3 regions of the Xenorhabdus entomophaga genome follow, and region 1 is predicted to be linked to each of the others. Evidence: predicted binding sites of a transcription regulator. Region 1 holds the regulator's gene; each other region holds the start of a gene.
What was found. The regulator CRP, encoded in region 1, controls carbon source genes, mostly activating them, when cyclic AMP is high. The targets are predictions, from matches to a motif close to ATGTGANNNNNNTCACAT.
Positions count from the first base shown of each region.

Region 1 (11,051 bases):
CATTTACTGCAAGCGCAAATAAAAAACACACCATCTCACTCGGCTATGCTCAAACCAGTATGACGCTGAAAGTTATGGCAAATAATGAAAAGCCCTCTAAAGACCCAAGAGGCCTCAACCTGAAATACCGTTATGAGATTAACGATAATTGGGGTGTTATCGGCTCGGTCACGCAAACCAAGCTAAATCTTTACTACGCGCCTAAGCCTGTAAATAAAAAAGGCCGTAACGCTGATGAGAGTATTACTTATAGTTCAGTGATGGCAGGTTCAACATACCGTTTTAATGATTATATCAGCGGTTATACCTTGCTTGGTGTCGCTAATATTAAAGATCACCAGAAAACGCTTTCAAACACGACCGAAAAGAAAACAGCTCTTGCCTACGGGGCCGGCTTACAATTTAACCCAATATCAAATGTTGCTGTTGATGTTGCCTACGAATATTCACATTTGAAACAGGCTAAAGCAGGAACATGGATGGTTGGCGTTGGCTATCGTTTCTAATTTGCTCTATTAAATAGCTATCCCAAAACAACACTCTGAATATTTAACAAATACTTAAATATTTTGAGTGTTGTCAGGTGGCCTGATTATTGATGGCAAAGTAATTATTTTTACTCATTATCTTGTTATAAAAGGTATCTTTATCCTTTAATTATCTGTATCGGAATTCGGTATATGATAGAGTAAATTCTGGTCAATTCACTATTCCAACTCAGCTACGCGCATTCTGGCTGTATATGTAAATAACTTTAAAAAACCCATATGGAAAAAGTTTATTAATGTCTAAAATTAAACAATTAAATTAATTTATTATTATTCCAACTTATATATTGTTTAGTCTATCAGATTGTTAGTAATTAAATTATACTTTTTAAATAATATATAATCATAAATTTATTTTATTACCAAACGGGGCCATAACTCCAACTTATTGACAGTGACGAATGTTCAGGTTATGTCTCTCTATGCGTTGTCTATAACGCTTGCCGCTCACATGAAGTTCCCCTGCCAGCTCAACAACTTTAAAAGCAAACCGAACATACAAGTTGCTACTCGGTGCCCTATTTTTTATGCAGATGATCTTTCTATGAGTGATTTTTATGAAATCACTGTTGGTTTTATAAACCAGAAATAGCCGGATCACACCGTGAGAAGGCTTGTGACAACAATTTAGGTTAGGTTTGGTATTAGATCTAGATCTCACAATTATGTAATTAAAATACATAAATGATGGCGTTATAACCTGATTTGATTAAATAATAGAAGCTGAATCGAGGCATTTTATGAAAATTAATTACAAAAAAGTCTTTTTTTGATTAGAGGAATAGGGTAAAGTTGTCGGCGTAGGGTACAGAGGTAAGATGTTCTATCTTTCAGACCTTTTACTTCACGTAATCGGATTTAGCTGAATATTAGCTGCCCCAGTCATCTCTTTTGACTGGGGCGTTTTTTTATGTCCGATTTATACAGGCGAGAATGTAGTGAATGCAGCGGAAGTTATTCCGCTTCAATGGCAGGTTGATTGAACCAAAGATCAAGTTTTTGCTCGAGTTTATCGATACCGAACTTTTTCAGAGCAGAGAAGTATTCGACCTGAACATCGCCATCCAGAGAAGTCAATTCCTGACGGACTTTCGCCAGTTGGCTCTTACGGGCACCGGATGCCAGTTTATCGGCCTTAGTCAGCAATACCATGACAGGAACCTGCATCACGACAGCCCATTCGATCATCTGCATATCCAGATCTTTCAGCGGGTGACGGATATCCATCAACACTACCAGCCCTAACAGGCATTCACGTTTCTGGAGATATTCTCCCAAGGCTTTCTGCCACTTGCGCTTCATTTCTTCCGGCACTTCAGCGTAACCATAGCCCGGCAAATCCACCAGACGGACACCGTCTTCCACTTCGAATAAGTTGATCAACTGAGTACGGCCGGGGGTTTTACTCGTGCGCGCAAGGCTTTTCTGGCGGGTCAGTGCATTCAGGGCACTGGATTTACCCGCATTTGACCTACCGGCAAACGCGACCTCAATGCCCACATCTTGAGGCAGGTGGCGAATGTCAGGTGCACTCGTGACAAAGTGGGTCATGTGATAGTTGTAGCTTTTGATGGTCAAAATGGTCATCTCCCTGAGGAATACACGAAAATAGCGCGGTGATTATACCGAGAGCTGCCGCTTGTGGACAGGTGTAACTTTATTTTGACATTTATACCGCTATTATTCTGATAATGAACGGCGCAGATAATCAGCAAAAAGCGAGTGTAAATCGCTCTGTGCTGCAACATGCAAAACAAGCTGAATGGCTGGAACGCTGGGCACGCCATGTTGGGTTGATAATACATACAGGCCATCGGTTAATGCCCTGCGTGGCAATAGCCCAACCCCTAATCCGTGTTCTACTGCGTTCCTTATGTTTTCAAATGAGGAACTGACATATGCAAAGAAATACGGTTTATTTATATGCTCCAGTGTCTTTATAGCATATTTGCGAATAACGCAGCCCTCGGGAAAAATAACCAGAGGAATTTCCTGAAGCTCGTTGAAATACACAGCTTTTGAAGCAACCCAGTGCAAGGAATCAATAAGCAGAATGCTTTTATTATTGGCGTTGGTTGGCTGCCCTGCTATTTCTTTCGTAATGGCCATATCTAGTTGCCGTTTTTCCAATAAAGCAGAAAGGACAGGTGATGATCCTGTGGTGATCGCTATTTTTAATTCGGGATGTTCAGCTAAACACCAAGAAATCACTTTGTGTAGGTTTGTAATGCTGAAATCGTCAGGTACACCGAGTGCAATTTTGCCCCTCAACTGGAATTTTTTCACCGCTTGTAGTGCTTGGGTCATACGAGAAAGAATATCCTTTGCCGCAGGTAAAAGCTGCTTTCCCTCATCTGTTAATCCAATAACATAGCCCTGACGCCGATCGATTAAACGACAGCCAATATCTTCTTCAAGCCGTTTAATGCTGAGGCTAAGTGTAGATTGTGTACGCCCCAATTCTTCGCCGGCTTTAGCAAAACCGCCATGTGCAGCAACAAACACAAAGGCACGCAGTTGTTCAAGCGTTATACCGCGCCCATCAAAACGATCAGTACGAATATCCAGCCTCATAGAGTCGCCCTTGTTATCATCATTGATAAATTCAATGATAAGAAAGAAATTATTTATTTAACAATACTGCATGATTGTCGCAACATGACCAAAAAAGTTAGCCAACATTTATTTTAGATAGCTGGACAAAATCTAATACACCAGGGAATTTCCGAAACGTTATATAAAAATTCATGTGGAATCACCTCAAATGTTTATGATAGTCGCACCAATATTTCTGGTTATATTTATCGGATATTGTTTTGGGCGCTTGCGTCCTGATAGCGGGCTTTCTGATAAATTAATCAATGATTATGTGCTTTACATCGCACTCCCTGCTTTATTGTTCCTTGCCATTGCCCGTGCAGATATTAGTGAGCTGCAACAGTGGGGATTTATAGCAGCAAGTCTTGCTGGTATTGGTGCTGCGTATGTTTTAGGAGTGCTGGTAGCAAAAATCATGGGGATTAGTTTGCCGCAATCGTCGATCTTAAGCATGGGAGCGTGTTACGGCACAACAGGATATATGGGCGTTCCAATCCTGATTTCTGTCTATGGTGAATCCGCTGCACTTCCTGCTGCCATCGCCACGATTCTGCATAATATCCCTGCTATTATGGCTGTCATCATTACTTACGATATTTTTTCTGCACGCCAATCGGGCAGCAAAATATCTATTAGCCAAAGTCTCGTTGGTGCATTAAAGACAACATTGAGCAACCCTCTGACCCTTTCAGTTATTGCGGGATTGGTCTTCGTTTGCTTTGGTATTCCTGTTCCAAAATTCTTGCAATCATTTGCGGAGTTTTTAGGTAATGCCGCAGGCCCAACGGCATTATTTGCTTTAGGGTTGGGGTTATCCCGGCTTAAAGTCAAAGAGCATATCAACAGCGGTGCGTTAAAATTAGCTGTGCCGATGTTGTGCCTTAAACTAGGCATACAGCCACTGATTACATTTATCTGCGCTTACTATCTATTTGGTATGCAACAGGCAGGTAATATCTGGCTGATTGCCGCGATTGTCATGGCTGCACAGCCTATCGGGGCGGGAGTTTATGTTTTTGCCAATAAATATGGTTTCAAACAGGAAGTTATTTCCCTCTCCATTATCATTTCTCTACTTATTGCATTAGTGACAATACCTACCATTTTGCAATTGTTTCCTGCCTAAACTTGGATGGGAATTTCAGTTCCCATTACCGCCACTTATTAAGTGAATCAATGTGATTATGGTGTCCTTCAGCCCGGAAAACGCCCCAATATAGCGGTTATTCTTAAATTAACTCTTGCGCAAATATGCGAATATAAGAGCCGTATAGATAGATTTTCCCTCTATTTCCCTAAAATACTCGTAAATGTAGGTAAATCTTTGGAACTTAGTTCTATTGGGAATTACACTTAATAAGTTTTGTTGTTATTAATCTTATTGTTGACCTCAAAAATAAAGGAACCATCAATGTTTAAACGTATTTTTGTGTCGCTTATCACTGCATGTGCTATCAGTGCAGTGGCTGTTCCAGCATTGGCTGCCGAAACTCACGTGAAGCTGGTAACATCAGCCGGAGAAATCGAAATTGAGTTGGACAGCAACAAAGCGCCAATTTCCACCAAGAATTTTGTTGAGTATGTCAATGAGGGATTTTATAACAACACTATTTTTCATCGTGTTATCCCCGGCTTTATGGTTCAGGGGGGCGGCTTTACAAAAGATATGAAGCAAAAAACCACCAGAGCGCCAATTAAGAATGAAGCAGATAATGGTTTGCGTAATCTGCGTGGCACTATCGCCATGGCACGTACCGCAGATAAAGACAGTGCGACCAGCCAGTTTTTCATTAACGTGACTGATAATGCTTTCCTTGACCACGGTCAGCGTGATTTTGGTTATGCCGTTTTTGGTAAGGTCGTAAAAGGTATGGATGTCGTGGATAAAATTTCTCAGGTCAAAACAGAAAATGTTGGGCCTTACCAAAACGTACCTGTGAAACCTATTGTGATTTTGTCAGCTAAGGTTGAGTCTTAATCGTTTTAGCAAGAGGTAATCGGTATTCGGGTAATCATTATTGATTGTTTGAATACCGTTCGTATTCTCTCCCATCTCCTTTCTCCACCGTTGTTCACTATAGCGGTATAAGTAACATAGTGGTATAAGTGACGCAGTTGGTTAGGGATTTTCTGTGCCACTATTTTAAAAATCCTTCTGTGGTATGATGATTCCCCCGTTGCCGTTGATACTGCTTTACCTGATTTTACCGTAATACAGAATACATAATGCCCCAATGGGGTAGGGCAACTTATAAGACTATAAAATCAGTAGGATATACTCCTATGTTATTAATAATAGATAATTACGATTCTTTTACATTCAATTTATATCAATATTTTTGTGAATTAGGGACAGAGGTGTTAGTTAAGCGTAATGATGAGTTACAGCTTGAAGATATTGAAAGATTAGCACCTACACATTTAGTGATTTCTCCCGGGCCTTGTACGCCAAATGAAGCAGGGATTTCTCTGGAAGCGATTTCACATTTTGCCGGGAAACTGCCTATTTTGGGCGTGTGTCTGGGGCATCAGGCGATAGGCCAGGCTTTTGGTGCCAGCGTTGTCAAAGCCCGTGAAGTGATGCACGGAAAAACTTGCCTGCTCCATCATTGCCAGCAAGGGGTATTTAAGGGATTGGATCATCCACTGACCGTTACACGTTATCACTCGCTGGTGATTGCTGCTGAAACGCTTCCTGCGTCATTTGAAGTGACGGCATGGAGTCAGCGCAATGGCGATGTGGATGAAATTATGGGAATACGTCATCGTACTTTGCCATTGGAAGGGGTGCAATTTCACCCGGAAAGTATTCTTAGTGAGCAGGGACATGAGTTGTTGAATAATTTTCTTAAGTATTAGCCGGATATTATCGGTAATCCCTCACTCGTTTTTTTATTTGCCTCTATTTGATTTTTTATTCATATTTAGTGACTATTATTTCACTTCGGTGTGGCAAATAGAAAAATAAGGTGAGGGAAATGCTAGAAAACACAGCAAATAGCCGGAATACTTATGATCAGGTTATGTTGCCAATTTATGCGCCAGCGGATTTTATTCCTGTCAAAGGGCAAGGTAGCAGGGTCTGGGATCAGCAGGGCAAAGAATATATCGATTTTGCCGGTGGTATCGCTGTTTTGGCTCTGGGGCACTGCCATCCGGCCTTGGTAGCGGCTCTGAAACAGCAAGGTGAAAAATTGTGGCATGTCAGCAATATTTTCACCAATGAACCCGCCTTAACTTTAGCGAAAAAGTTGATTGATGCAACGTTTGCACAGAGAGTATTTTTCGCTAACTCCGGAGCGGAAGCTAACGAAGCGGCATTTAAACTGGCCCGTCGTTACGCGATTACCCGCCATCATCCCCATAAAACCAAAATTATTGCTTTTCATCATGCGTTTCATGGACGCACATTTTTCACTGTTTCGGTGGGAGGACAGCCGAAATATGCCGAAGGGTTCGGGCCTAAACCAGCGGATATTGTACACGTTCCTTTTAATGATCTGGATGCTGTCAGAGCGGTAATCGATGATGACACCTGTGCCGTTGTTCTGGAGCCGATTCAGGGAGAAGGTGGTGTTATGCCTGCAACGGCAGAGTTTCTTTATGGGGTGCGGAAGTTATGTGATAAGCATCAGGCGCTACTGATTTTTGATGAAGTCCAGAGTGGAATGGGGCGTACAGGCAAGTTGTATGCTTATCAGCATTATGGTGTTCAACCGGATATTCTGACGACGGCAAAAGCATTGGGAGGAGGCTTTCCGATTAGTGCGATGCTAACGACAGATACGATTGCGACAGCGATGGAAACAGGCGCGCATGGAACAACTTATGGAGGCAATCCGTTGGCTTGTTCTATCGGTTGTGCCGCTTTGGATATCATCAACACACCAGAAGTATTGGCGGGAGTGGAAAAACGCCACGATATGATCATTCATGCACTGGAAAAGATGAACCAAAAATACGGCATCTTTCATGAATTCCGTGGAAAAGGGTTGCTTATTGGCGCTGTATTGAAAGTGGAGTATCAAGGCAAGGCCGGAGAGATATTGCAGCAAGTGGCGGAACACGGATTGATGCTATTGAGTGCGGGAGACAGTATCTTACGCTTTACGCCATCATTAATTATCGCTGAGGATGAGATAACAGAAGGCATGGCGCGGTTGGATATGGCGATATCGCGATGGTTAAATCAATAAATGGTTGAATCAATAAAATAACGGCCGGGAGAAGCAACAAAAAAAGCCAGTGCGGATGTAATAAATTGCACTGGCTGAATTTCAGGTTTATCGGGAACTAACGTGTTCCGTAAACAACAATAGTTTTACCATGTGCAGAGATCAGGCTTTGATCTTCCAGCATTTTAAGAATGCGACCGACTGTTTCACGGGAGCAACCCACAATTTGCCCAATTTCCTGACGGGTAATTTTGATTTGCATACCATCAGGGTGAGTCATGGCATCAGGTTGTTTAGCCAGATTGAGCAGCGTCTGGGCGATACGGCCTGTAACGTCCAAAAAGGCCAGGTTGCCTACTTTTTCGGAAGTTGTTTGTAGACGACTTGCCATCTGAGCAGATAAACGCATCAGAATGTCAGGATTAACCTGAATTAACTGGCGAAATTTCTTGTAGGAAATTTCAGCCACTTCACAGGCGCTTTTGGCTCGCACCCATGCAGTACGTTCTTGCCCCTCTTCAAATAATCCAAGTTCACCAATGAAATCCCCCTGATTTAAATAAGAGAGGATCATTTCTTTACCTTCTTCATCTTTTATTAGAACAGCAACCGAACCTTTAACAATGTAGTAAAGCGTTTCTGCTTTCTCACCTTGATGAATAAGCGTGCTCTTGGATGGATATTTGTGAATATGGCAGTGTGACAAAAACCATTCAAGAGTAGGGTCTGTTTGTGGCTTGCCGAGAACCATTCGCTTTATCCTCTGTTGTTATTTCTGCCTTTATGATGTGAGAAACAGATGGTTTCTCTTCAGGCTAGCTTTATAAAGTCAATAGCTTAACATATTAACTTGCTGAAAAACTGACAAGCAGGAATTTTATATGGATTATAAGAATGCCAAAGTGATGGCATATTGATCTCACCCCATATAACTTGCCAATCTCGCTTGTAACCTTGTTTGTAACACAGGAAAACGTTTCTGTCTTCCCCTGTATCGCTTCAGCATATTAAACCGGTTGCCAGATTACCAGAAATCTGTTTAGAGAGGTTATTTTATTGACAGTATATTTATTAATTCTGAACAGCGTTTCCGTAGTGATGAGCTTTATGCAGCTTCACTGTTCTGGCTAAAACTGATTTTTATCAGCCACTTTATTATTGCAAGAACGACTTATTTATTTAAATAAAACAGACAACATTATTTTTTGTTGTCTGCTTTATTTAAAATAAAATGCAGTTTAGGTCATGAAATTTTTTGGCCTTCCAGTAATTGCTTAACGATCGGCGCCATAATTAACTCCATCGCCAGTCCCATTTTTCCACCCGGAACAACAATGGTATTTATACTGGAAATAAATGAACCCTGAAGCATCGCCAGTAAATATGGAAAATCAATTTGGGTTAGGTCACGGAATCGAATCACGATAAAACTTTCGTCCAGTGACGGAATAGCCTTGGCGGAGAAGGGGTTAGATGTATCAACCGTAGGAACGCGCTGGAAATTTATGTGGGTGCGTGAAAACTGGGGGGTGATATAGCGGATATAGTCATCCATTGAGCGGACAACGGAATCCATAACGGCTTCTCTGGAATGCCCGCGTTCGCTGGTGTCACGGATGAGTTTCTGTATCCATTCAAGGTTAACGATAGGCACAACACCAATCAGCAGGTCAACATGGCTGGCGACATTGTGTTGTGGCGTGACAACACCGCCATGCAGACCTTCATAAAACAGAATATCTGTATTTGATGGCAGGGGTTCCCACGGTGTGAAAGTGCCCGGTACCTGGTTATAGGGTACGGCTTCATCGTAGGTATGGAGGTATTTTCGACAGCGACCGCTGCCGGTTTCCCCATAATCAGAAAATGCTTTTTCCAGCATGCTGAAATCATTGGCTTCTGGCCCAAAGTAACTGATATGCCTGCCCTGTTCTCTCGCTTTGCGGATCTCAGCATCCATTTCAGGACGAGTGTAACGATGGAAACTATCCCCTTCAATGGTTGCGGCAGTCGCGCCAATTTGCTGGAAAATCTTGCGGAAAGCCACACTGGTGGTCGTTGTTCCTGCTCCACTGGAGCCAGTAATGGCAATGACAGGATGTTTGGCAGACATGAACAGATTCCTTATCAATAAAAATTGAGTTATCTTTATTTTAATCAGTCAGTTAGAGTGAATAAAACAAGTCAGGCTTTATGGGCGGAACATCTCTTTGGGCATGATATTGACGGTTTCATGTAACTCAGACCATACCAGCAGAACCTCACCTCGTTCAAGTTGGCGTTTAACATCCTGTACTTTTTGTTCAAGTGTTTTTTCTTGTTCGCCGTAATCTGTGCCTTCCCGCAAGACAAAACTTTCTATCAGGCTAAGTAGTGTTTCAGTTTCCAGTTGTTGCCACGGAATTATCATTGTGGTTGTTCCTGATGTGGTAATTCATAATGAATTGATTTCATGATTAGTCATCTTGTGTGTGGAATAACATACTGTTATTTTTCTTGAAAGGAAATGTTGACCATTTGGGTGAGGGGAATCTACCCATGACTGTAAGCCTGATCTTATCTCTTAGTACGTTTATGTTTATTTCTGCGGTGACGCCGGGTCCAAACAATATGTTGTTGACATCATCGGGTGCCAATTTTGGTATTCGTCGCTCCATTCCGCTTTGCTTGGGTATTGTTTTGGGGATGCAGACAATTTTGTTGCTGTCTGCTTTTGGTGTCGCGGCGTTGTTATTGATTTACCCTGCCATACATACCGGCCTCAAAGTGCTTGGTAGCCTGTATTTACTCTGGCTGGCATGGAAAACAGCGACTTCGCATTATAAGCGCTTGGATACCTCAATGCCGTCAATGCCACCTATCAAAATTTATCAGGGGTGGTTGTTACAGTTCCTGAATCCCAAAACATGGCTGATGGGATTGGGAGCGGTCAGTAGCTACAGTCTGGCAGGAGAGCAATATGGCTCTTCCATTTTAACCATTGGCATAGTGATGTTATTTTCCAGCATTATCGCAGGTGCGGTCTGGCTTATGCTCGGTTCACTGATTGGCCGATTGCTGCGAAGCCGTCACTCGTGGTTTATGTTCAATATTGCAATGGGTATTCTGACCGCCGCTTGTGTACCCTTAATATGGTTAAATTAAGGCGGGTCTGACCGAATCAGTCCAGATCGATATTTTTGCTCCCGAAGAATATCGTCAGCATAAAGCCAGCGATATAAGCGACAATCAGCCCTGCACCATATATTGCCATCCCGGTAAATATACCGCTGTTGGATGTCATTAAGGGCAGGGCGACTAGCCCGGAAGGGCCGAAAACACTATTTAACCCGACAGGCCAGCCCCACCAGGCAATCAGGCCGATAAAAAATCCTCCTGCCGCACCACCGAGGCAAGCGGTCACAAAAGGCTTTACGCGGGGGAGGGTGACACCATAGATCAAGGGTTCACCAATCCCCAGAAAGCCCGGAATGATGGCACCTTTAATTTGAGTGCGAAGCAATGAGCCTTTTTTGGCTTTCACATATAACGCCAGAGCAGAACCTACCTGACCAGCTCCTGCCATTGCCAGAATGGGAAACAGAGAGTTGAATCCTTGTGCATCCATCAAGGCAAAATAGACAGGAACGAAGCCCTGATGCACGCCAAACATGACCGCGATTAAGAACAATCCCGCCAAAACAGCCGTACCGAATGGGTTGCCATTCAAATTCATAAACAGCCATGACAT
Region 1 is NZ_JBBMXH010000109.1:380-11,430, forward strand. Features, by position in the region: gene AAC854_RS18430 (Ail/Lom family outer membrane beta-barrel protein) at 1-506, shown strand, start outside; gene AAC854_RS24370 (IS1 family transposase) at 934-1,230, opposite strand; gene spfP (small protein SpfP) at 1,367-1,414, shown strand; gene yihA (ribosome biogenesis GTP-binding protein YihA/YsxC) at 1,503-2,126, opposite strand; gene AAC854_RS18440 (LysR family transcriptional regulator) at 2,229-3,122, opposite strand; gene AAC854_RS18445 (AEC family transporter) at 3,313-4,272, shown strand; gene ppiA (peptidylprolyl isomerase A) at 4,558-5,124, shown strand; gene AAC854_RS18455 (aminodeoxychorismate synthase component II) at 5,430-6,005, shown strand; gene AAC854_RS18460 (aspartate aminotransferase family protein) at 6,125-7,342, shown strand; gene crp (cAMP-activated global transcriptional regulator CRP) at 7,440-8,072, opposite strand; gene AAC854_RS18470 (phosphoribulokinase) at 8,565-9,434, opposite strand; gene AAC854_RS18475 (YheU family protein) at 9,513-9,731, opposite strand; gene AAC854_RS18480 (LysE family translocator) at 9,860-10,465, shown strand; gene murP (PTS N-acetylmuramic acid transporter subunit IIBC) at 10,482-11,051, opposite strand, start outside.

Region 2 (11,051 bases), on a different contig from region 1:
ATTGATACCACGAACATTTAATTGGGAATGATCACTGGCTTGCCAGATCAGTAAACTATCCACTACTTTGATTCTGGCAATATCCAATTTCCAAGCCTGACGGCCAGAGACGGCGGGATAGCGAATATCACTTTCCGGCGCAATCGGAGCTTGCAGCCGTTTCTGCGGCTGGCTATCTGGTGTGAATCGCAATACAGCCTCTTTCAGCATCACTTCTTTAACTGAAAGCTGGTGGGATAACAGAGGCAACAACTCCACGTCCAGACGCATATTTTCTGCCACAATTGCCGGCTTTTTAGCATTCTGAGCGGTCAATGATACCTGCCCAGTCAGAATGCTCAGTTTTGGCCAGGCATGCCAGCGTAAATCATCCTGAAACACGAGCTGGTAGCCACTCTTCTTTTGTACCTGCTTGACTATATAGTCACGGAAATCATTTGGGTTAATTAACATGACCAGCGTAGTTAAACCAGCAACAATGACTACCAACAAAATAACGAGTGTCGTCAACAATCTTTTCATGACTTCCCCAGTCTCATGTCTACAAGATGACTATTTTCACCAGAAAGCTTTACCAGAAAAGATTAATCTTCACTGATACGGCTACCTACGGCTCCCTGCTGATTTTTATATTTAGCATCCTGACGTCGGTTATAAGGCCGTTCAGCCGATCCCGAAAGCGGTTCAAAGCTCAATGCGCCTATGACCATCCCGGGGCGTAAAGCCAAAGGCAGCTTACCTGAATTATAGAATTCCAGAACGATTTGCCCCTGCCAACCCGGATCAATGCGATGCGCAGTGACATGCACCATCAGGCCGAGACGCGCCAGAGATGAACGCCCATCCAGCCAACCGACTAAATTATCAGGCAGTGTGACAGATTCCAGCGTTACCGCCAAAGCCAATTCACCGGGATGGAGGAAAAATACTTCTCCAGCCGGCAAAGTAATTTCATCGCTCATGACACGGTCAAGTGCCGCATTGACTTCCGCCTTAGGGCCACTCAAATCAATGTAAGCAGCAGTATGACCCCGAAAAACGCGAAACTGATTCCCAAGGCGCACATCAGCAGTTGCCCCATTAATACGTTCAACAGGGGGACGTGGGGTAATTACCAGCTTACCTTCATCTAGCCATTTAATAATGTCACGGTCACAGAGTCGCATTATTTCCTCTCAAATACGATGATACTTATGAATGCCTGAACAGCAGGTTATTCGCAAAATTGGCCAATCTTGGCTTTTAAGATATCAATGGCCACGCGGTTCTTCCCACCACGAGGTACAATAATATCGGCATATTGTTTTGATGGCTCGATAAATTGCAGGAACATGGGTCGTACTGTTTTCTTGTACTGTTCCATGACGGAATCCAACGAACGCCCGCGTTCATTCACATCGCGTTTAATACGGCGCATCAAACAGATATCCAGTGGTGTATCGACAAAAATGGAAAAGTCCAACTCTTGGCGCAAGCGCTTATCCGTTAATAGTAGGATACCTTCGAGAATAATGACTCTTTTCGGTTCAAAATGAATGGATTCAGGTTTGCGGGTGTGTTCAACGTAGTCATATTGCGGCAATTCAATGGAGTTTCCGGCCTTCAGTGCCTGGAGATGTTCAAACAGTAAATTGTGATCCATTGAACTTGGGTGATCATAATTAACTTTATAACGTTCTTCTATTGGGGTGTTGGTTTGATCTTTATAATAGCAATCTTCTGGAATAACACCGATATTGTGATCACCAACCTGAGCGCGTAATTCTCTATAAAGTGTGCTGGCAATAAGGCTTTTGCCTGAGGCAGAGGCACCTGAGATACCTACGATTGTACACTTATGTGCTTCATCAGCCATAGTAGAAATAACCTGGTTAAAAAAGAAAAAAATTAAAGTGGGAACATAGTATTCACGAATACCATGTGGGGCGGATTATAGGGAGTTAGTGGCTTCTATTCCAGAGTAAACAAGATAAGTCTCGTTTTTTTCGATACGCTTCGCATAAAAATCCCGCGATTTTATGCTTCAAGTGGAGAATACGCTAAAAATAATCCTTCAATGGTATGTAATTGAAATTCAGAAAGTGATGTGAGGCATTTCGGCAGATAAAATAGACATCACCGAACATAGGACAATGGATCTGTAACTATAGGAGCCATTGACCTACGTTTTCAGTACGGAGTCCCTCAAATATCATAAACCATCACGGATGATAATAATATCAATAGGTTAATCATTAATCTAACCTATTAAATCTCTCAACAAATTGATTATACTCTCGTATCAGCTTGCCGACAGAACCATTTACCAACCATTCAGAAGAAGTGCCTAAATTTTTTTCCTCAAAATCTGAATAAGGAACTTTATCCCTGATCCTGCGGATACGCTCTTTCGCCGCCTTCGCATAACTGTCAGCTTGGGTTAGCAAAAAATTATAACCTATATAGGAGTGGTCACCCGAATTCTGACGTTCTGCAACCAAGGGTTGCGCATTTTCTGTCTTGCTTTGCAATTCAGCAACCATAACAAATGCTTGTGCAGTATCAAAAGTATCTTCTTCGATCATCTGATTGATTTTTTTGGCATCGATTAAGATTGCCAGACTATAATATTCCAACGTTCGACCATCTTCTTTTTCTATTTGCTGTAAAGCGGCCAGTTGACGTTCATCATTAATCTTTTCAATAGATTGAGAGAATTCTTCAGACATTGGTTCAAATGCCTGATAAGCAGCGATCAATTGAGGATGTTTCGCTTTGCCTTTGGCAAAACCATCATCTTTGTGATCACCTTGATCATAATAGCGATTCAGGGCATTGATTTCTGCGACAAGTTTTACTGATGACTCAATATAATTAATAGCAATATCATCAATCGGCTTCAATGCGGGTGTCATCGCAGCAACTTTTTTAATTTTTCCCTGACAACGGGTTACGCTATCCTGGCTAACCGGATAGATGCCATAAACCACTTTTTCATTACCTGTAGGGCCTTTTTCTAAGTCTTTAACCCAATCACTATAGCGATCTATACTTTTATGGATATATTCATCCAGTGAGTTATAACACTCAATATATGCCTGCATTTTTTCTGAAATAACTTGTTCAGTACCCTGAGCAGATTCGCCTTTTAATTCCTTAGCTAATTGTTCAACTTTCCCTGCGATTGAATTATCTTGCGCAGTTTCAGATGATGATGCAGAGGCTACTGGCTGTGCTGATTCTTCTTTCTTGTTATCACACGCTGATAACGCTAGCGCAATGCAAAACGCTACAACCCCTTTTTTCCATTTTGTAGAGCTACCATTAAAATCCATTGCCATTCCTTACATAAGATTTTTTAAGGTGGACAAAATACCTTTTGAAAAGATAGATTTCAAGGCGCTGGCTTAACAACAAAGTAGTTTAACTAATGAATTAAAATTTCAATAAATGACTCATCAGGGAGATTAAGTTTTCTTAATTTCACTGTTTTTATGTAATAAAGGCAATAAATCGAGTTTTACTTCTAATTTATTAATCAGGAAAGAATAAAAAACCAGACAAATAATTAAATTAACTAATGCTTTTAACTAAAGCAAAAAAACGCCGCTCACAAAAAACTGTCAACTAACAACGGCGTTTTTATCTATTTTTTAAATAACCACTTAAATAAAACTGCAACTATTTAAATCAAACTGCACGGAAAGAAATTTCAGTCGGGATCGTTTCTCCCTGCCAATACATCTGTGCAGAAATACCGGCAGCAATTTCACGATAAATATCCGCAAATTCACTATCAGGCTGACTAATCACCGTCGGTTCACCACGGTCAAGATCTTCACGCAATGAAATATGCAGTGGAATTTTCCCCAGTAATTGACAATGATATTTTTCTGCGAGTTTTTCTGCTCCACCGGTACCGAAAATCGGCTCATGATGACCGCAGTTACTGCAAATATGGGTGCTCATATTTTCAATAATGCCTAAAACCGGCACATTGACCTTCTGAAACATAACAATGCCCTTCATGGCATCAATCAGGGCGATATCCTGTGGTGTTGTAATAACCAGCGCGCCAGTCACCGGAATATTCTGGGATAGCGTTAACTGAATATCACCTGTCCCCGGTGGCATATCAATCACCAGATAATCCAAATCTGGCCACAAAGTATCCTGTAGCATTTGCATCAAGGCCTTGCTCGCCATCGGGCCACGCCAGACCATTGCATTATCATCGGTAACAAGGTAGCCGATGGAGTTAGTCGCCATGCTATGTACCATAATCGGGGCCATATGCTGACCATCTGGGGAAGTCGGGCGCTCTTTAGCTGTACCAAGCATATTGGGGATAGAGGGGCCGTAGATATCCGCATCCAGAATACCGACTTTTGCTCCTTCCTGTGCCAGTGCCAGCGCCAAATTTACCGCCGTACTGGATTTCCCCACACCGCCCTTACCTGAACTGACCGCTACAATATTGCGCACACCATTTACGCCCTGCAAGTTATTGGCGCGGCGCAATGTGCTGATATCATGGGTTAATCGCCACTCAACGGCTTTCGCTCCCGTCGCGGCTTGCAGGGATTGAGTTGTTTCTGTTTTTAATACTTCAAAGGCGCGTTTCCAGACGAACGGCATGATTAATTCAATATGCAATACACCATCCAGCATAGTGCACTGATGCAACGCTTTCAGGGCGATCAAATCTCGCTCTAATGTCGGGTGTTTGAATGTTGCCAGTATCCTGGCAACGTGTTCTTTCAGCAGGTCAGGATTGGTCTGCTCGGGGGATTGTGAGTTCATCCCGGCTCCTTTTGATTTCTCTTTTTTCAACCTAAAACCGTTCGGACATCATAACAGAAGCTAACGGCTTCAGATAAGGCCATAAGTAAAAGTGACGAAGTTCTCCCGTTACCCTAGCAGCAATGCTCTCGATCAGGTAACATCAAAAACCCTTTTCATTTTACGGAAGTCAGATCCTAACTATGTCTCAAGTCGCGAACAAACTATTGGTGACCTGTGCGTTACCTTATGCTAACGGTCCAATTCATCTCGGTCATATTCTGGAACACATTCAGGCTGATATTTGGGTTCGTTATCATCGAATGCGCGGCAAAGAGGTTCACTTTGTCTGTGCTGATGATGCCCACGGTACACCAATCATGCTGAAAGCCCAGCAGAGTGGAGTTTCACCAGAAGATATGATTGCCAAGGTGAGCCTGGAGCATCAGCAGGATTTTGCCGGCTTTGCCATCAGCTACGATAACTATCATTCTACGCATAGTGAAGAGAACAAAGCCCTTGCATCTAAAATTTATCTGGAACTGAAAAAGAACGGCTACATCAAGAACCGGACAATTTCTCAGTTGTACGATCCAGAAAAAGGCATGTTCCTGCCAGACCGTTTCGTCAAAGGTGCCTGCCCAAAATGTAAGGCAGAAGATCAGTATGGCGATAACTGTGAAGTTTGTGGAACAACCTACTCTCCAACGGAGCTGATCAACCCTCGTTCCGTTGTTTCTGGAGCCACGCCAGAAATGCGTAACACAGAGCATTTCTTCTTCGATCTTCCTGCCTTCAGCGATATGCTGCAAAAATGGACTCGCTCTGGTACGTTGCAGGAGCAAGTCGCAAACAAAATGCAGGAATGGTTCGAAGCCGGGTTGCAACAATGGGATATCACCCGTGATGCACCTTATTTCGGTTTTGAAATTCCGGATCAACCGGGTAAATATTTCTACGTTTGGCTGGACGCGCCAATTGGCTACATGGGCTCATTCAAAAATCTGTGTGATAAGCGTGATGACCTGAATTTCGATGAGTTCTGGGAAAAAGATTCCAAAGCGGATCTCTACCATTTCATCGGTAAAGATATCGTTTATTTCCACAGCCTGTTCTGGCCGGCAATGCTGGAAGGTTGTAATTACCGCAAACCAACCAACCTGTTCGTTCACGGTTATATCACCGTAAACGGAACTAAGATGTCCAAATCCCGCGGAACTTTTATCAAGGCCGAAACTTATCTGAAACACCTTGATGCTGATTGCCTGCGTTATTATTACGCAGCGAAGCTCTCTTCCCGCATTGATGATATTGACCTGAATCTGGAAGATTTTGTTCAGCGTGTCAACAGCGATGTTGTTAACAAAGTGGTTAACCTTGCTTCACGTAATGCAGGCTTCATCAATAAGCGCTTTGGTGGCAAACTGGCAGGCCAGCTTGCTGATCCTGCGCTGTACCAAAAATTTGTTGATGCAGCACAAACTATTGCAGAAGACTTCACCAACCGCGAGTTCGGCAAGGCAATCCGTGAAATCATGGCATTGGCCGATATTGCTAACCGTTACGTTGATGAGCAGGCACCGTGGGTTGTGGCAAAACAAGAAGGCCGTGACGCCGATCTGCAAGCGATTTGCTCAATGGGCATTAACCTGTTCCGCGTACTGATGACTTACCTGAAGCCAGTGCTTCCGGGCCTAACTGTGCGTGCAGAAGCCTTCCTGAATACCGAGCTGACTTGGGACAGCATCCAACAACCTCTGTTAAGCCATGAAGTTTCCCCATTCAAGGCACTATTTAACCGCATTGAAATGGCTAAAATTGAAGCTATGGTTGCTGATTCAAAAGAGAGCATCGAACCCCAAAAAACCGTAACTGGCCCGTTGGCGGATGATCCTATTCAGGACACGATTGCATTTGATTATTTTGCTAAAGTTGATCTACGTATTGCATTGATCAAACAAGCTGATTTTGTTGAAGGTTCAGATAAGTTACTGAAACTGACCCTTGATCTCGGCGGCGAGACTCGTCAAGTATTCTCCGGCATTCGTTCAGCCTATCCTGATCCGAAGGCGTTGGAAAATCGCCTGACAGTGATGGTTGCCAACCTTGCACCACGCAAGATGCGCTTTGGTATTTCCGAAGGTATGGTGATGGCAGCAGGCCCTGGCGGAAAAGATATTTTCCTGCTAAGCCCGGATAGCGGCGCACAACCTGGCATGCAAGTTAAATAACTGACGCATGTTCTGAAAAAATATTGATTATTATCAAATGGATACTAAGGCGGACTCAAAAATGAGTCCGCTTTTTAATGTGACGTATGGCACATTTACGGTGTTAGTCGTATGATAAAACCCTCGCTATATTGAGGAATTATCTATTATGTCTTTCCAAAACGTGCTGATGATAGGCTGGCAATATCTGCGCGCATTCGTGTTGCTCTATTTGTGCCTGATCGCGGGAAATATCATTTCAGCACTGCTTCCCTTCTCTCTTCCCGGCAGTATTATTGGTTTACTTCTCCTGTTTTGTTTACTTGCATTCCAAATTATTCCCCCCCATTGGGTAAAACCAAGCTGTAGTCTGTTGATGAAAAACATGACATTGCTCTTTTTACCTATCGGAGTGGGCGTCATGGATTATTACTCACAACTCAGTCAGCAAATATTCCCCATTATCCTTTCCTGTATTGTCAGTACAATCATTGTCATGATTGTTGTTGCCTACAGTTCCCACTATGTCCACCGCGAGCGCATCATTATTGGTGCTAAACAGCAAGAACAGGAAGAACAGGAAGAGAAAGAAAAATGTTAAGTCATATTTGGTGGTCACTACCGTTAACTTTGCTCGTATTTTATTTTGCCAAAAAGCTATCAATCCGGCTCAAACTGCCTATATTTAATCCCTTGTTGATATCAATGGCCGTTATCATTCCCTTGCTACTCATGACAAATACACCTTACACACATTATTTTGCGGGTAGCCGGATATTGAATGATTTGCTACAACCTGCCGTTGTCGCGCTGGCCTTTCCGCTTTATGAACAACTCCATCAAATCCGTGCCCAGTGGAAATCGATTATTACCATCTGTTTTATTGGCAGTATTGTGGCAATGATAACAGGTACTGCCATTGCATTATGGGCAGGTGCTACACCTGAAATCGCCGCTTCCGTTCTACCCAAATCTGTCACCACGCCAATTGCTATGGCCGTCGCTGATTCTATTGGCGGTATTCCCGCTATCAGTGCAGCTTGTGTTATCGCGGTAGGTATTTTAGGTGCAGTCTTTGGGCATAACCTGTTTAATTTTCTGAAAATAAAGACACAGGCCTCACGGGGGCTGGCGATGGGAACAGCATCCCATGCAGTAGGGACTGCCCGCTGTGCTGAAATGGATCATGTCGAGGGAGCATATAGTTCGCTGGCTTTAATGACGTGCGGCATTATTACTTCACTTCTTGCACCTTTTTTATTTCCGATCTTATTGCATCTGTTCGGTTAATTATCCTGCCAACAGCTATTGTTAAAAAAGTTGACAAGGCGTAACCAAAAAGTGAAAAAATTAATTAAAACAGCAAAAATTTGATGTAAGTTGCTAAAATAATGCTTTTATTACACAAATTTCATTAAATATATGGCTATTATCACATTACAAACCTGAACAGACATCCTAGAATGACCTCCAATTAATTTGGAGATCATTCTATGCAAGCTCGTTTTCATGCTATTTGGTCAGAAATCACGCCTAAACTGCAAGAAGCGCTATTACCTTACATTGGCAATGACGACTTTTCTGCCATGCTAACCGCAAAACAGGTTGAATCCGTTAAACAAATCAGTGGATTTGATGATCATGCGCTGGCATTAGCCTTATTGCCACTTGCTGCGGCCTGTGCCATTACACCTATTTCCCATTTCTATGTCGGTGCAATTGCACGGGGAGAAAGTGGTAATCTTTATTTCGGTGCCAATATGGAATTTGCTGGTGTCCCTTTACAGCAAACTGTCCATGCTGAGCAATCAGCAATTACACACGCTTGGTTACGTGGCGAAAAAAAACTGGCTTCCATCACTATCAACTATTCACCTTGTGGTCACTGCCGCCAGTTTATGAATGAGCTGAATAGTGGAACACAATTAGAAGTTTACCTGCCCAATCGCCCCCGATTGACTCTGGCAGATTACCTGCCGGAAGCCTTTGGCCCAGGTGATTTAACAGACTCGCCATTGTTGCTGGATACCGTTAACCACGGGCATCAATTAAATACCAGCGACGAGTTAGTACAGGCAGCACTGGACGCAGCAAACCACAGTCACGCACCTTATAGCCAATCCCACTCAGGGATCGCACTACAGGATGAGCAAGGGCGGATTTATACCGGCCGTTATGCAGAAAACGCCGCATTCAACCCGAGTTTACCGCCATTGCAGGCAGCCCTGATACTCATGAATATGTCAGGCGGAAATTGTCAATCCATCAAACGGGCGGTACTCGTGGAAGGTGAAAATAGCCCTTTATCACAGTGGAATGCAACACAATCGACATTAACCGCACTTGGCTGTACAAAAGTGGAACGGCATACCTTTTAAAATGAACTATACCCAATGGGTATAAGAGTAACTTCACAAAATGGCAGTTTTACTCCTCTATATCGCTCAAGAGAAGTAAAATAAAGAAATTAAATAACATTTTTTTAGCCAATTCTGTATGTTATCTCTCATTTTTGCTCACGATAAATATATTTAAGTAACATTTGCTGTACTTATTTTTTTTATCTTCTTAGGATCTACAGCCGATTTTGTTATTGATTAGTCCAAAGAGTAAGCATCATGGAACTGGAACACGAAAGTAAACGTCCTCTTTATATTCCCTACGCAGGCCCCATCTTATTGGAATTTCCTCTGCTGAATAAAGGCAGTGCCTTTACTGAAGAAGAGCGCAGCAATTTCAATTTGCATGGTTTACTGCCCCAGGCAGTTGAAACAATAGAAGAACAGGCCGAGCGCGCCTACCGTCAATATCGCGATTTCAAAAATGACGCCGATAAGCACATTTATTTAAGGAATATTCAGGACACCAACGAAACGCTGTTCTATCGCCTCCTTGATGCTCATCTCAGTGAAATGATGCCTATCATCTATACACCAACCGTGGGTGAAGCATGTGAGCATTTTTCTGACATTTACCGCCGTGCACGTGGTCTGTTTATTTCCTACCCAAACAAAGCTTACATTGATGACATGCTGCAAAATGCCACCAAGCAGAATGTGAAAGTTATCGTGGTCACTGATGGTGAACGTATTCTTGGTCTGGGCGATCAGGGTATCGGGGGAATGGGGATTCCTATCGGTAAATTGTCGCTGTATACCTCCTGTGGTGGGATCAGCCCGGCTTATACCTTACCGGTTGTGCTGGATGTGGGCACAAATAACCCACAACGTCTGAATGACCCGCTATACATGGGCTGGCGTCATCCGCGCATTACTGGCAAAGAGTATGACGAATTTGTGGATGAATTTATTCAGGCGGTGAAACGCCGCTGGCCAAATGTCCTGCTGCAATTTGAAGATTTTGCTCAGAACAACGCGATGCCACTATTAACCCGCTATCGTGATGAGCTTTGCTGCTTCAACGATGATATTCAAGGTACCGCAGCCGTTGCCCTTGGTAGCCTGATTGCAGCCAGCCATGCCGCGGGACGTCAGCTAAAAGATCAGACCGTGACATTCCTTGGTGCGGGTTCCGCAGGTTGCGGGATTGCAGAGCAGATCATTTCCCAGATGAAATCTGAAGGATTAAGTGATGAGCAGGCCCGTGCTCGTGTGTTCATGGTTGACCGTTTTGGCCTCTTAACCGATAAGCTGCCAAATCTTCTGGATTTCCAGAGTGCGCTGGTACAAAAAAGCCCAGCTCTGCAATCATGGGATGTCAGCAGTGATTCCCTTTCGCTGATGGATGTCGTTCGCAATGCAAAACCCACTGTCTTGATTGGTGTTTCCGGTCAGTCTGGTTTGTTCACAGAGGAAATCATCCGTGAAATGCACAAACATTGTGAACGTCCAATCGTGATGCCGCTGTCTAACCCAACCTCTCGTGTAGAAGCGCGTCCTGAAGACATCATCAACTGGACAGAGGGCAAAGCGCTGGTGGCAACAGGCAGCCCATTTGCTCCGGTAAAATATGAAGGTCAGGAATTCCCGATCGCACAGTGCAATAACTCCTATATTTTCCCTGGTATCGGATTAGGTGTTATCGCTTCCGGCGCTAAACGTGTTACGGATGATATGTTGA
Region 2 is NZ_JBBMXH010000004.1:27,802-38,852, reverse strand. Features, by position in the region: gene asmA (outer membrane assembly protein AsmA) at 1-522, opposite strand, end outside; gene dcd (dCTP deaminase) at 585-1,166, opposite strand; gene udk (uridine kinase) at 1,214-1,855, opposite strand; gene AAC854_RS01470 (YiiG family protein) at 2,235-3,314, opposite strand; gene apbC (iron-sulfur cluster carrier protein ApbC) at 3,670-4,782, opposite strand; gene metG (methionine--tRNA ligase) at 4,965-6,992, shown strand; gene AAC854_RS01455 (CidA/LrgA family protein) at 7,141-7,572, shown strand; gene AAC854_RS01450 (CidB/LrgB family autolysis modulator) at 7,566-8,261, shown strand; gene cdd (cytidine deaminase) at 8,465-9,349, shown strand; gene AAC854_RS01440 (NAD-dependent malic enzyme) at 9,590-11,051, shown strand, end outside.
Region 2: cdd (cytidine deaminase) is a predicted target of CRP. The motif match lies at 8,392-8,409, and genes of this name have one in related genera.

Region 3 (11,051 bases), on a different contig from region 1:
TATCCCTGATGTTGCAAGGGATTCGCTGGAAGTTGAAGGGGAAATTACGTTATTCCAGCTTAATGGGCAGTTAGATTCCTTTATCCGTCATGTAGAACAGTATCTGATTCAATTCCGGCCAACCAAACCGCCTGCGTTGGCAAATGTCACACGATTGCAGTCTCACTGTGAAGCAATCGGTGAACATTTTAAGGAGTTGGCAATGATAACACAGGCTTTATTGCCTGAACGTGGTGAAGCGGAAGAATATTTATTCGAACTGGGAAGATTACCGGATAGTTTGCTGTTGTGTTGTCAGCAGTTATTTAAGCTCACCGATGGGTTACGTGGTTTAGCAGAAGCGATTTTAAATGACCTGAACGATCAAACGGCTAAACAGGATATTGTCCGGCTGCATCGGGCCATCCTGCAAACCAGCCGGACATTGGGCTATTTTGAGAATATGGCAAAATTGTGGCGTTTGGCCTCGCAGGAAGAGTCTTCCCACGCACCGATATCAAAATGGTTAACACGCCGCTATGAGAAAAACCAATCACACCTCTATTTTCACTGTGCAGGCATTCGGGTCAGCGAACAGCTCACTCAGCTACTATGGCGTAACATTCCCCATGTTGTGGTGACATCGGCGACATTGCGTTCGCTGAATAGTTTTTCTCGTATTCAGGAACTGACTGGCTTACATGAAAACTATGATGATCGTTTTGTCACTCTGTCATCGCCTTTTGAGCATGTACGGCAGGGGCGTTTGATTATTCCCCAAATGACACAGGAACCGACGATTCAAAATGAGAGGCAGCATCTTGAGGAAATGGCGCGTTATTTCCGTTCGCAGGTGATAGACGGGAAACATCGGGGAATGTTGGTACTTTTTAGCAGTCAGCGCGCAATGGAAGGTTTCCTCACTTTTGTGACAGACTTGCGGTTGATGTTATTGGTACAGGGTGATCAGCCCCGTTATCGGTTGGTAGAAACGCATTGCAAGCGTATTGATGAAGGGCAAGCAAGCGTTCTGATTGGATTGCAGTCATTTGCAGAAGGGCTGGATTTAAAAGGTGATTATCTTTCTCAGGTACATATTCATAAAATCGCCTTCCCGCCTGTGACCAATCCGGTCATTATCACCGAAAGTGAATGGCTGAAATCATTGAAACGCTACCCATTTGAAGTACAAAGCCTGCCAAATGCTTCCTTCAATTTGATTCAGCAAGTGGGAAGGTTAATTCGTAGCCATGAGTGTTATGGTGATGTGGTAATTTATGACAATCGTTTATTGACTAAGCGCTATGGGCCACGTTTGTTGAACTCTTTGCCTGTATTTCCTATCGAGCGGCCTGATGTACCCTCGGAACAGGCGTTGGCGCTAATGAAAAAGGATAAATAATGTAAAACTCAACATTATTTATCCTTTAACCAAAAACAGGTTTGTAACTGTTATTTATCCTACTTTTTTCAGGAAGCAGGTTTTCAGTACTAACCCTTTGATTTTGTCAGCATTACACTCAATCTCATCTTCGCGATGAGTCAGGCGGATGTTTTTGACCAATGTTCCACGTTTCAAGGTCTTGGAAGTACCTTTTACTTTTAAGTCCTTGATGACCTGAACTGAATCACCGTCATTCAGCAATGCACCGTTGGAGTCTTTGACTTCGATATCCATTGTATGGCGTCCTCATGTTTATTTTTGAAACAGACCGGGATTATAGAGAGAAAAACGATTTTTTTAAAGGTTAGTGTAATTTTTTAGAATATAACTGCTATTTTTAACTGTTTTTCTTATCAATTGTATGCAAAGATGTAAAAAAGGCCACAGGAGTGGCCTTAATGTTTTGAAAAATAATATTTTTATTTTATTGCTCAATGTTTGCTTCGATAAACCATAAAAATTTGTCGAGATCACGGGAGGCCGCAGTAAACATATCTGCTGTGTTTTCATCTTCCGCATCAACAATCGCCTGACGAATATCATTGGCAACAATGGCATAACGATCTGCCAGTGCCTTAAGATGATCTTGTACATCATGAATGTTTGTTGGATAACTTTTCAGCGTTGTACGTTTATTCACTTCCTGAACGGTTCCTAATGCTGTGCCACCCAATTGAACCGCGCGTTCTGCAAATATATCCAGATGCTCAATAATGGCACTGCGGAAACTGTCCAGCATTTCATGAATAGCAATGAAATTCCGGCCACGCATATTCCAGTGGGCCTGTTTAGTCAGCATGGATAGATCGATAAATTGGATCACCATATGATTCAAGGCGATAATCGATCTCTGTTTAACATCTTCATCAACATTATTGCGGGTATAAAGAAGGCCAGAAGTTTGGGTTTTGATTAATTTTGCTGTACTCATAATAGTTCTCCCTTAATTCCGATTAATGAATTGCCTCATTAGATTTGATAATTATAGCTGACAAATTTTCGTGAGCCATATCGCTTATTCCTATTGTATTAATAGGTATTGGTATTAATGGGTATAATGTTGATGGGTATGATATTGATAGATATTTTATGAAAATAAAAAACCGGAGGATATTGGGTTTCCTCCGGTCTGAATAAATAATGCCAGTATTTTGGTAAAAATAACTATTCTATTTTTTCTATTTTAGTGTTTCGTTTAATGGTAGATGTGGAGCCGATAGAAGCACAAATAATGCAGAAAAGAGCAACCCATTGAGTCATTGTCAAATGCTCATTAAGGAAAATAATACCTGATAATGCGCCTAATGCTGGCTCAAGGCTCATTAATGTCCCAAATGTTTTGGCTGGCAGGCGAGTAAGGGCAATCATCTCCAGCGTGTAGGGGAATGCGGTAGATAAAATGGCGATCCCCAATGCAATCGGCAGCAGTGAAACATCAAACAGTAATTCAGGGCCAGTCTGTATTAACCCGACCGGGAAGAAGATAAAGGCAGCAATCAGTGAGCCAATAGAAACGGTAGCTGCGCCATAGCCAGCTCCTGCACGTTGCCCGAAGATAATATAAAGTGCCCAGAAGACACCGGCTCCTAAAGCATACAAAATCCCGATAGGATCAAGTGTACTGACACTATCCCCGATTGGCAGGAGAAAGCCTAATCCGGCGATGACCAAAGCAATCCAGAGAAAATCCAGTGGGCGTCGGGAAGAAAACATGGCAACGGCCAGAGGCCCTGTGAACTCAAGTGCAACGGCAATGCCGAGAGGGATGCGGGACAAGGCCATATAAAACAGATAATTCATCGCCCCGAGTGAAATACCGTAGGCAAAAAGAGGAATCAGAGAATCCCGCTGAAATTTCAGACGCCACGGTTTAAAAATCAGAAAGAGAATCATTGTTCCCAACGCAAGTCTCAAAGCTGTGACACCAGGTGCACCGATGACATGGAATACTGTTTTAGCCAGTGAGGCTCCGGCCTGAATTGATGTCATCGACAGTAGCAATAAAATAATGGGCAACAGTGGAAAAGAAGCTGCCCGATGTTTAGAAAGAGACATTTAAAAAAAACCTCAGTTACAACGTATTAATTAGGGGAATGTCATCTTCGCAGTGAAACAGATATAACTCAACAGTATTATCAGTTGTACGCTTGTGAGTCTATCGTATAATCAGAAATTAAAAAAATAATGGAGTTTAGTTATGAAAGAGAATGTGATTAAAAATGCACCAGAAAAAAAGGTTCTGTAAAAAGTATTGCGGTTTATTGTGGCTCAAGCCTTGGTATATCTGAGGTTTATAAAGAAAGCGCGATATCTTTTGCAACAGAGCTGGTAAAACGTGACATTACTTTAGTCTATGGTGGAGCAAGCGTAGGGATTATGGGAACGGTTGCGGATACGGTCCTGAAAGCAGGTGGTAAAGTGATTGGTGTTATCCCGACCTTGCTGGAAGAGCGTGAAATTTCCCATAAGAATTTATCTGAACTCCATGTTGTGGAAACTATGCACCAGCGCAAAAGCAAAATGATCGAACTGGCAGAGGGGTTTGTTGCTTTGCCCGGCGGCTTTGGCACACTGGAAGAATTCAGTGAAGTTTTTACCTGGAGCATGATTGGGTTGAATAACAAACCGTGTGGTATCCTCAATATTAACCAATTCTATGATCCTCTGATTTCTATGATCGACAGAATGGCAGATGAGCAGTTCTTGCAGGAAAAATATCGTCATATGGCAATTGTTGAACAGGACCCTTCTTTATTACTCGACCGTTTTAATGATTATGTTGTTCCTTCTGTTAAAACTTATTTCAAATAATCTCAACTTAAGGAGAAATATAGTGATAATAAGAACAGCTTTGATAAAGGATATTGAGGCGATTTTATCTCTCTATTATGTCTTGTTTAGCGAAATGGCAGCGTTACAGCCAGATAGGATGAAAGCGACTGAACAAGACAGAGATTTTATTGTTTCCAATGTGAATAATAGCAAATTTCACTTACTTGTTGCGGAAGATGGAGATCGCAGCATAAAGGGATTTGCCATTGCACAAGAACAAAAGACACCGTCTTTTAACTGCCTGGTTCCCAGAACTTATGGCCATGTTTTTGATCTGGTAGTAAGTCAGGATGCCAGAAATCTCGGTGTTGGCCGGAAGTTATTGGTTGGGATGCAGAAATGGGCAAAAGAAAATGGTTATTCACATCTGGAACTGAGTGTATTATCTCAAAATGTGGATGCAATACGCTTTTATGAAAGGGAAGGGTATCAGGAAGTGAATAGAACTATGGCGATTACTCTGTGATCCTCACATCCGGCTCGATTACACTCCAAGTTTTATGTGCAGTCCATGCTCAATCTGTTTGCAACAATAAGTCTCTATTTGAACCATCAGAGTTACACTCTGATGGTTCATGTCTATTTGTCTCTATAAGTTGTTTTCTGGTTAGTTAATCTGTTTAGCAATTGTGGTAGCCATCGGTAAGAATGAAAAATATGATCAGGATGAATTAGCCAGCTAAAGTTAGCCATAATGAGTTCATTTCTTAGTATTATTGTTGAAAGCCATTCGATACTCTCTTAATACCTCGTCGATAATCCAACTGGTGCGGGCGGAAGATTCTCCATTGGATGGGCAAATACCCTTACCCTGTATCTCAGCAATAATTGTCTGGATTAATGGCATTTGAATATGTTTTGGATTTTCAAAATGGTACTGATGATGTTGGTTATTTTCATCATAATATGAAATGGGGGAGTCACCGAATGTTGCAAAAACTATCCTGCCTTTGTCTCCGATAATTTCGACTTTATCCTCACGGGAACTGGCGACAAAATTCCAAATTCCAACGCCCTGAATCTGGTTTTCGAACAGAAATGACATGGAAACGCAATCCTCGGCGGGATAGGCTTTTGCCTGTGAGTTGGCATGCCCTTTAACTGAGATAATTTTACCGAGCAGAAAATCCAATATATCAAGTGTGTGGCAAGCCAAATCAACAAATAAGCCGCCACCGGATATTTCTGGCTTTACAAACCATGGCAAATTATCAGGATCTTGATAGATAGAAGCCATTTCCCTGAATAGCATGCAATTTACAATTCGCGGTGAACCAATTGCCCCGGAATCAAGTAACTCTTTTATTTTGATAAACCTGGGTAAAGCCCTACGATAATAAGCGACGAACAGCGGGACTTTTTGTAATCGGCAGATGGCAATCATTTCGTTGCATTCTTCAAATGTCAGTGCCATCGGTTTTTCAACATAAACCGTTTTTCCCGCTTGTGCTGCCAGAATTGTATATTCTTTATGGGTAGAAGGTGGGGTCGCAATGTATATGGCATCAATTTCAGGATCATTAACCAGAGATTCGGCATCTGAATACCATTTTCTGATATTGTGCCGCTTGGCAAAATCTTTGGCTAAATCAGCATGGCGGCGCATTACCGCCACTAATTCAGAGTCTTCTAGTTTGTAAAAAGCAGGGCCGCTTTTTACTTCAGTGACATCACCACAACCAATAATTCCCCATCTTACTTTTTGCATTGTATTTTTCCGGCGCATCAAATTGTTGAGTTGTAAAATTCAGGGAAAGTTTATAATAGAACTGCTTTGGGGTCTGTATTTCCCTGTTCTATAGATTAGTTCTGTTTATGTAAAAAATAATTAGTATTCAGTATGTTATTTGATGTTTTTCTCTAATTTTGAAACTGAGCAACGCATTCTGGCGATACTTTTTTCTGCTTGTGGCATAATACGCGGCTATCAATTTTATAAACTCCCTTTTTATTCACTTTAAGAGCAAAAGTTGTGTTAAGTACAAACAACATCACCATGCAGTTTGGCAGTAAGCCACTGTTTGAAAATATTTCTGTCAAATTCGGCAACGGCAACCGTTATGGTCTGATTGGTGCGAATGGGGCAGGTAAATCTACGTTCATGAAAATCCTGGGCGGAGATTTAACCCCAACTTCCGGTAACGTCGGCCTTGATCCAAATGAGCGTCTGGGTAAATTGCGTCAGGATCAGTTTGCATTCGAAGAATATACCGTGTTGGATACGGTCATCATGGGGCACTCGGAGCTGTGGGAAGTTAAGCAGGAACGTGACCGCATTTATGCCATGGCCGAAATGAGCGAAGAAGATGGCTATCGTGTGGCTGATCTGGAAGTCGCCTATGGTGAGATGGACGGTTACAGTGCCGAAGCACGTGCTGGTGAACTGTTACTGGGCGTGGGTATTCCTGTGGAACAGCATTATGGCTTAATGAGTGCAGTCGCTCCGGGCTGGAAATTGCGTGTATTGTTGGCTCAGGCGCTGTTTTCTAATCCTGATGTCTTGCTGCTTGATGAGCCAACCAACAACCTGGATATCGATACTATCCGCTGGTTGGAGCAAGTGCTTAATGAGCGTGATAGCACGATGATCATCATTTCCCATGACCGTCATTTCCTGAATACCGTATGTACTCATATGGCTGATTTGGATTATGGTGACTTGCGTCTGTTCCCAGGCAACTATGATGAGTATATGGTGGCGGCAACACAGGCCCGCGAGCGCCTCATGGCAGATAATGCGAAGAAGAAAGCACAAATTGCCGAACTACAGGCTTTTGTTAGCCGTTTCAGTGCCAACGCCTCTAAATCTAAACAAGCAACTTCCCGTGCTCGTCAGATTGATAAGATCCAGTTAGATGAAGTAAAAGCTTCCAGCCGTCAGAATCCTTATATCCGTTTTGATCAGGATAAAAAATTGTTCCGTAATGCGCTGGAACTGGAAGGTCTGACCAAAGGGTATGATAACGGGCCGCTGTTCAAGAACCTGAATCTGCTGGTGGAAGTTGGCGAGAAGATGGCGGTGATCGGTGAAAACGGCATTGGTAAAACCACATTCCTGAAAACGCTGATCGGAGAGGAAGCGCCAAATAGCGGTACGATTAAATGGTCTGAAAACAGTGCCATTGGCTATTACGCACAGGATCACGCCAGTGATTTTAACTGCGACCTGACTGTCTTTGAATGGATGAGTCAATGGAAGCGCGAAGGTGATGATGAGCAGGCAGTGCGCAGTATTCTTGGTCGTTTATTGTTCGGTCAGGATGATATCAAGAAGAAAGTGGGTGTGCTTTCCGGTGGTGAACAAGGCCGGATGCTGTTTGGTAAGTTGATGATGCACAAACCAAATATTTTGGTGATGGACGAACCAACCAACCACTTGGATATGGAATCGATCGAATCTTTGAACCTTGCGCTGGAGCTCTATCAGGGAACGTTGATTTTCGTCTCCCATGACCGTGCTTTTGTTAGCTCATTAGCCAGCCGTATTCTGGAGATTAAATCCGATAAGGTGGTTGATTTTAAAGGTACTTATGATGAGTATCTGAGAAGCCAGGGTATTGCTGAGTAATTCTGCTTAACGTTTATAGCCCCGTTTATTTTACGGGGCTATGATCAGGGTTACTGACAAACTTCACATTTAGGGTCTTTAGGCAGTTTGATCGCACGAAATTCCATTGCCATTGCATCGAACAGTAATATTTTTCCATGACAGGTTTTTCCATACTGAGTCAATAGCTTAATGGCCTCCATGGCCTGTAAGGAACCAATAGTTCCCACCAATGGCGCCATGACGCCTGCTTCAACACAAGTCAGATTGTTTTCACCAAATAGCCGGCTCAGGCAACGGTAACAAGGTTCTTCCGGTTGGTAAGTAAAGACGGAAAGCTGGCCTTCCATGCGAATGGCTGCACCAGAAACCAAGGATGTTTTACGTTCGTAGCACAAACGATTGAGTTGTTCACGGATGGCAACGTTATCTGTGCAATCAAGCACAATTTCGTGTCGGCTTATCAATTCATCCAATGCAGGATCATCTAATAATCCTTCAATGGGATGAATAGTAACGTGCGGATTAATCTCCCGTAGTGTCAGGGCCGCTGAATGGACTTTTGGCATACCAATGCGCTCATCGCGATGGAGAATTTGCCTTTGCAGATTGGAAAGGGAAACCGTATCAAAATCCAGCAGGGTGATAGTTCCAACACCAGCCGCAGTAAGATATTGGGAAGCCGCGCAACCGAGGCCCCCCACACCAACTATCAGCACTTTGGCAGATTTTAATTTTTCCTGCCCGTCGAAATCGAAACCCCGCAAGACAATTTGTCGGTTATAGCGCAGGGTTTCTTCATCGGTAAGTTCGATAGTCATTGTTTTATTATCTTATTGGTTTTTCAGCAAATGATTAAAAAATTCGATGTGCACTGTTTCGCCAACTGCAACATGCCCGCGTTCCCGTTCCAGAACGATAAAACAGTTTCCGGAGCTATAGGAACTAAAGATATGGGAACCTTGATGGCCTGTGGTTTTTACCTCGAATTCTCCGTTTTCATTGATGGCAGCGATACCACGTTGGAAATCCAATCTTCCGGCGGATTTTTTCAATGGCGTTGTCGCCTTGGCTGTGAGGCGCATTGGTGGTTGCCATGTGGTAAAGCCGGATAAACGGGCAATCAGTGGCTGCACTAATTGGTAGAAGGTCAACACAGCAGAAACGGGATTGCCGGGTAAGCCACAAAACCACGCATTCTCCAACTTGCCAAACGCAAAAGGTTTACCGGGTTTAATCGCGAGCTTCCAGAAACTGATTTTGCCCACTTCATCTAAAATCTGTTTAGTATAATCCGCTTCACCCACAGAAACGCCACCGCTGCTGATGACTAAATCGGCTTGTTTATCTGCATTGATAAACGTTTGGCGCAATGTGGCAGGATCATCGCAGATCACGCCCAGATCGATAACTTCACAATCCAGTTTTTCTAACATCAGGTGAACAGCAAATCGATTGGTATCGTAAATCTGACCAGCCTGTAACGGTTCGCCGATGGCTTGCAGTTCGTCACCCGTAGAGAAAATAGCAACTTTCAGCTTACGGACAACATCAATTTTAGCTATGCCCAGCGAAGCAATCAGCGGTAATTGCGCCGTGGAAAGTTTAATTCCTTTTGGTAACACCACCGCATTTTGAGTGATGTCTTCTCCAACAGTACGAATATTTTGCCCTTGTGTTACCGGAGAAATGAACCGGATCCCTGTTTCAGTAACCTCGGCCTGTTCCTGCATCACCACGGCATCAGCGCCAGAAGGAATAGGGGCGCCAGTCATGATGCGAATAGAACTGCCGGTCGGCCATTTTCCCTGAAACGGCACACCAGCCAGTGCTTTTCCTGCGACGGGCAAGGTTTGGTGATCGTTCAGATCGGCAACGCGAATGGCATAACCATCCATTGCTGAGTTATCAAAAGGGGGAACGTTGATGGGGGAAACGATATCAGTGGCAGTGATACGGCCCGCAGATTCAGTCAGGTTAATGGTTTCTGTGCTAGTTAGAGGGACAGCCTGCGCCAGTAATTTTTCCAGTGCCTGCTCAAGTGAAATTAAGTCTGAGGTATGACAGTGATCCATGAGAAGCTCCCTATATGCCGCAAATACAAATATTACAGTTTGCGGACCATCATTTATTTTGAAGCGTTTATTTTTGCAATTGAACGCATTATGACAAAGATTGCCTTGCTGGGGAATGAGGGGGAAGCAGTTGTTAATAAAAGATGTATATTATATTCATGATTTGTTATAACTGTTTTATTCCCACTAATCCAATTGATTTCATTATTATTTAATCACTATGAGCAATCAAACCATCACACCTCGTGGACGTCATTATCAGGCTTTTCAGATTGCATTAAGCGGCTTTCTTGCTTTGGTTGTTGCAATGGGAATAGGGCGTTTCACTTTTACCCCACAAGTTCCGTTGATGATTGCTGAATCCCAGCTAACATTGACGGGAGCAGGCATTGTTGCGGCATTCAATTATCTTGGTTATCTGGCTGGTTCTTATGATGCAATGCGGGCTCAGCGTTTTGTTGAATATCGTTTATGGAGTGGATTATGGGGAGCAGTGATCATTACGCTGCTTTCGGCATTGCTGGATGGTCCTGTTTTGCACAGCATTGCTCGTTTCTTTATTGGCTGGGCCAGTGGCTGGACGTTGGTATTGGTTGCGGCATGGGCGAATGATGAGTTGGCAAAACTGAATCGCCCGGGATTAAGTGCGGCTGTTTTCTCTGGGCCGGGAATGGGGATCTTTATCAGCGGTGTGTTGGCGATGGGGATTCAATCCTGGCAAATGAGCGCCGCCAGTGCGTGGATGTTATATGGCATTCTGGCTTTGCTACTCAGTATTTATATCAGCCGTCATTTGCCCCGCAGTGGTGAACTGCACCGCCCACAAACTGCCATCCAAAAACTCACTCTGACACCGGATATTAAGCGACTCGTGTGGAGTTACAGTCTGGCTGGATTTGGCTATATCTTGCCTGCAACATTCCTTTCCCAAATGGCGTCAGAACGTTTTCCTGGTAGCCTGTTTGCTCAGTTTGTCTGGCCCATATTTGGCGGTGCTTCTGTCATTGGCATTATGTTGGGAATTTTGCTGCGTAATGTCTCAACGCCTCAAATTCGTTTGGCAGTTTCGTTATGGCTTCAGGCATTAGGCATTTTAATTGCAGAAATGTTGCCGGATCTTGCCGGGTTGATGATTGGAGCATTACTGATAGGCGGTGGTTTTATGTGTGTGGTG
Region 3 is NZ_JBBMXH010000004.1:13,323-24,373, forward strand. Features, by position in the region: gene dinG (ATP-dependent DNA helicase DinG) at 1-1,381, shown strand, start outside; gene AAC854_RS01375 (alkylphosphonate utilization protein) at 1,436-1,657, opposite strand; gene dps (DNA starvation/stationary phase protection protein Dps) at 1,848-2,354, opposite strand; gene rhtA (threonine/homoserine exporter RhtA) at 2,588-3,478, opposite strand; gene AAC854_RS01390 (LOG family protein) at 3,674-4,234, shown strand; gene AAC854_RS01395 (GNAT family N-acetyltransferase) at 4,257-4,721, shown strand; gene AAC854_RS01400 (Gfo/Idh/MocA family protein) at 4,956-5,963, opposite strand; gene AAC854_RS01405 (ABC-F family ATPase) at 6,228-7,823, shown strand; gene moeB (molybdopterin-synthase adenylyltransferase MoeB) at 7,874-8,623, opposite strand; gene moeA (molybdopterin molybdotransferase MoeA) at 8,636-9,877, opposite strand; gene AAC854_RS01420 (YbfB/YjiJ family MFS transporter) at 10,098-11,051, shown strand, end outside.
Region 3: AAC854_RS01405 (ABC-F family ATPase) is a predicted target of CRP. The motif match lies at 6,101-6,118, and genes of this name have one in related genera.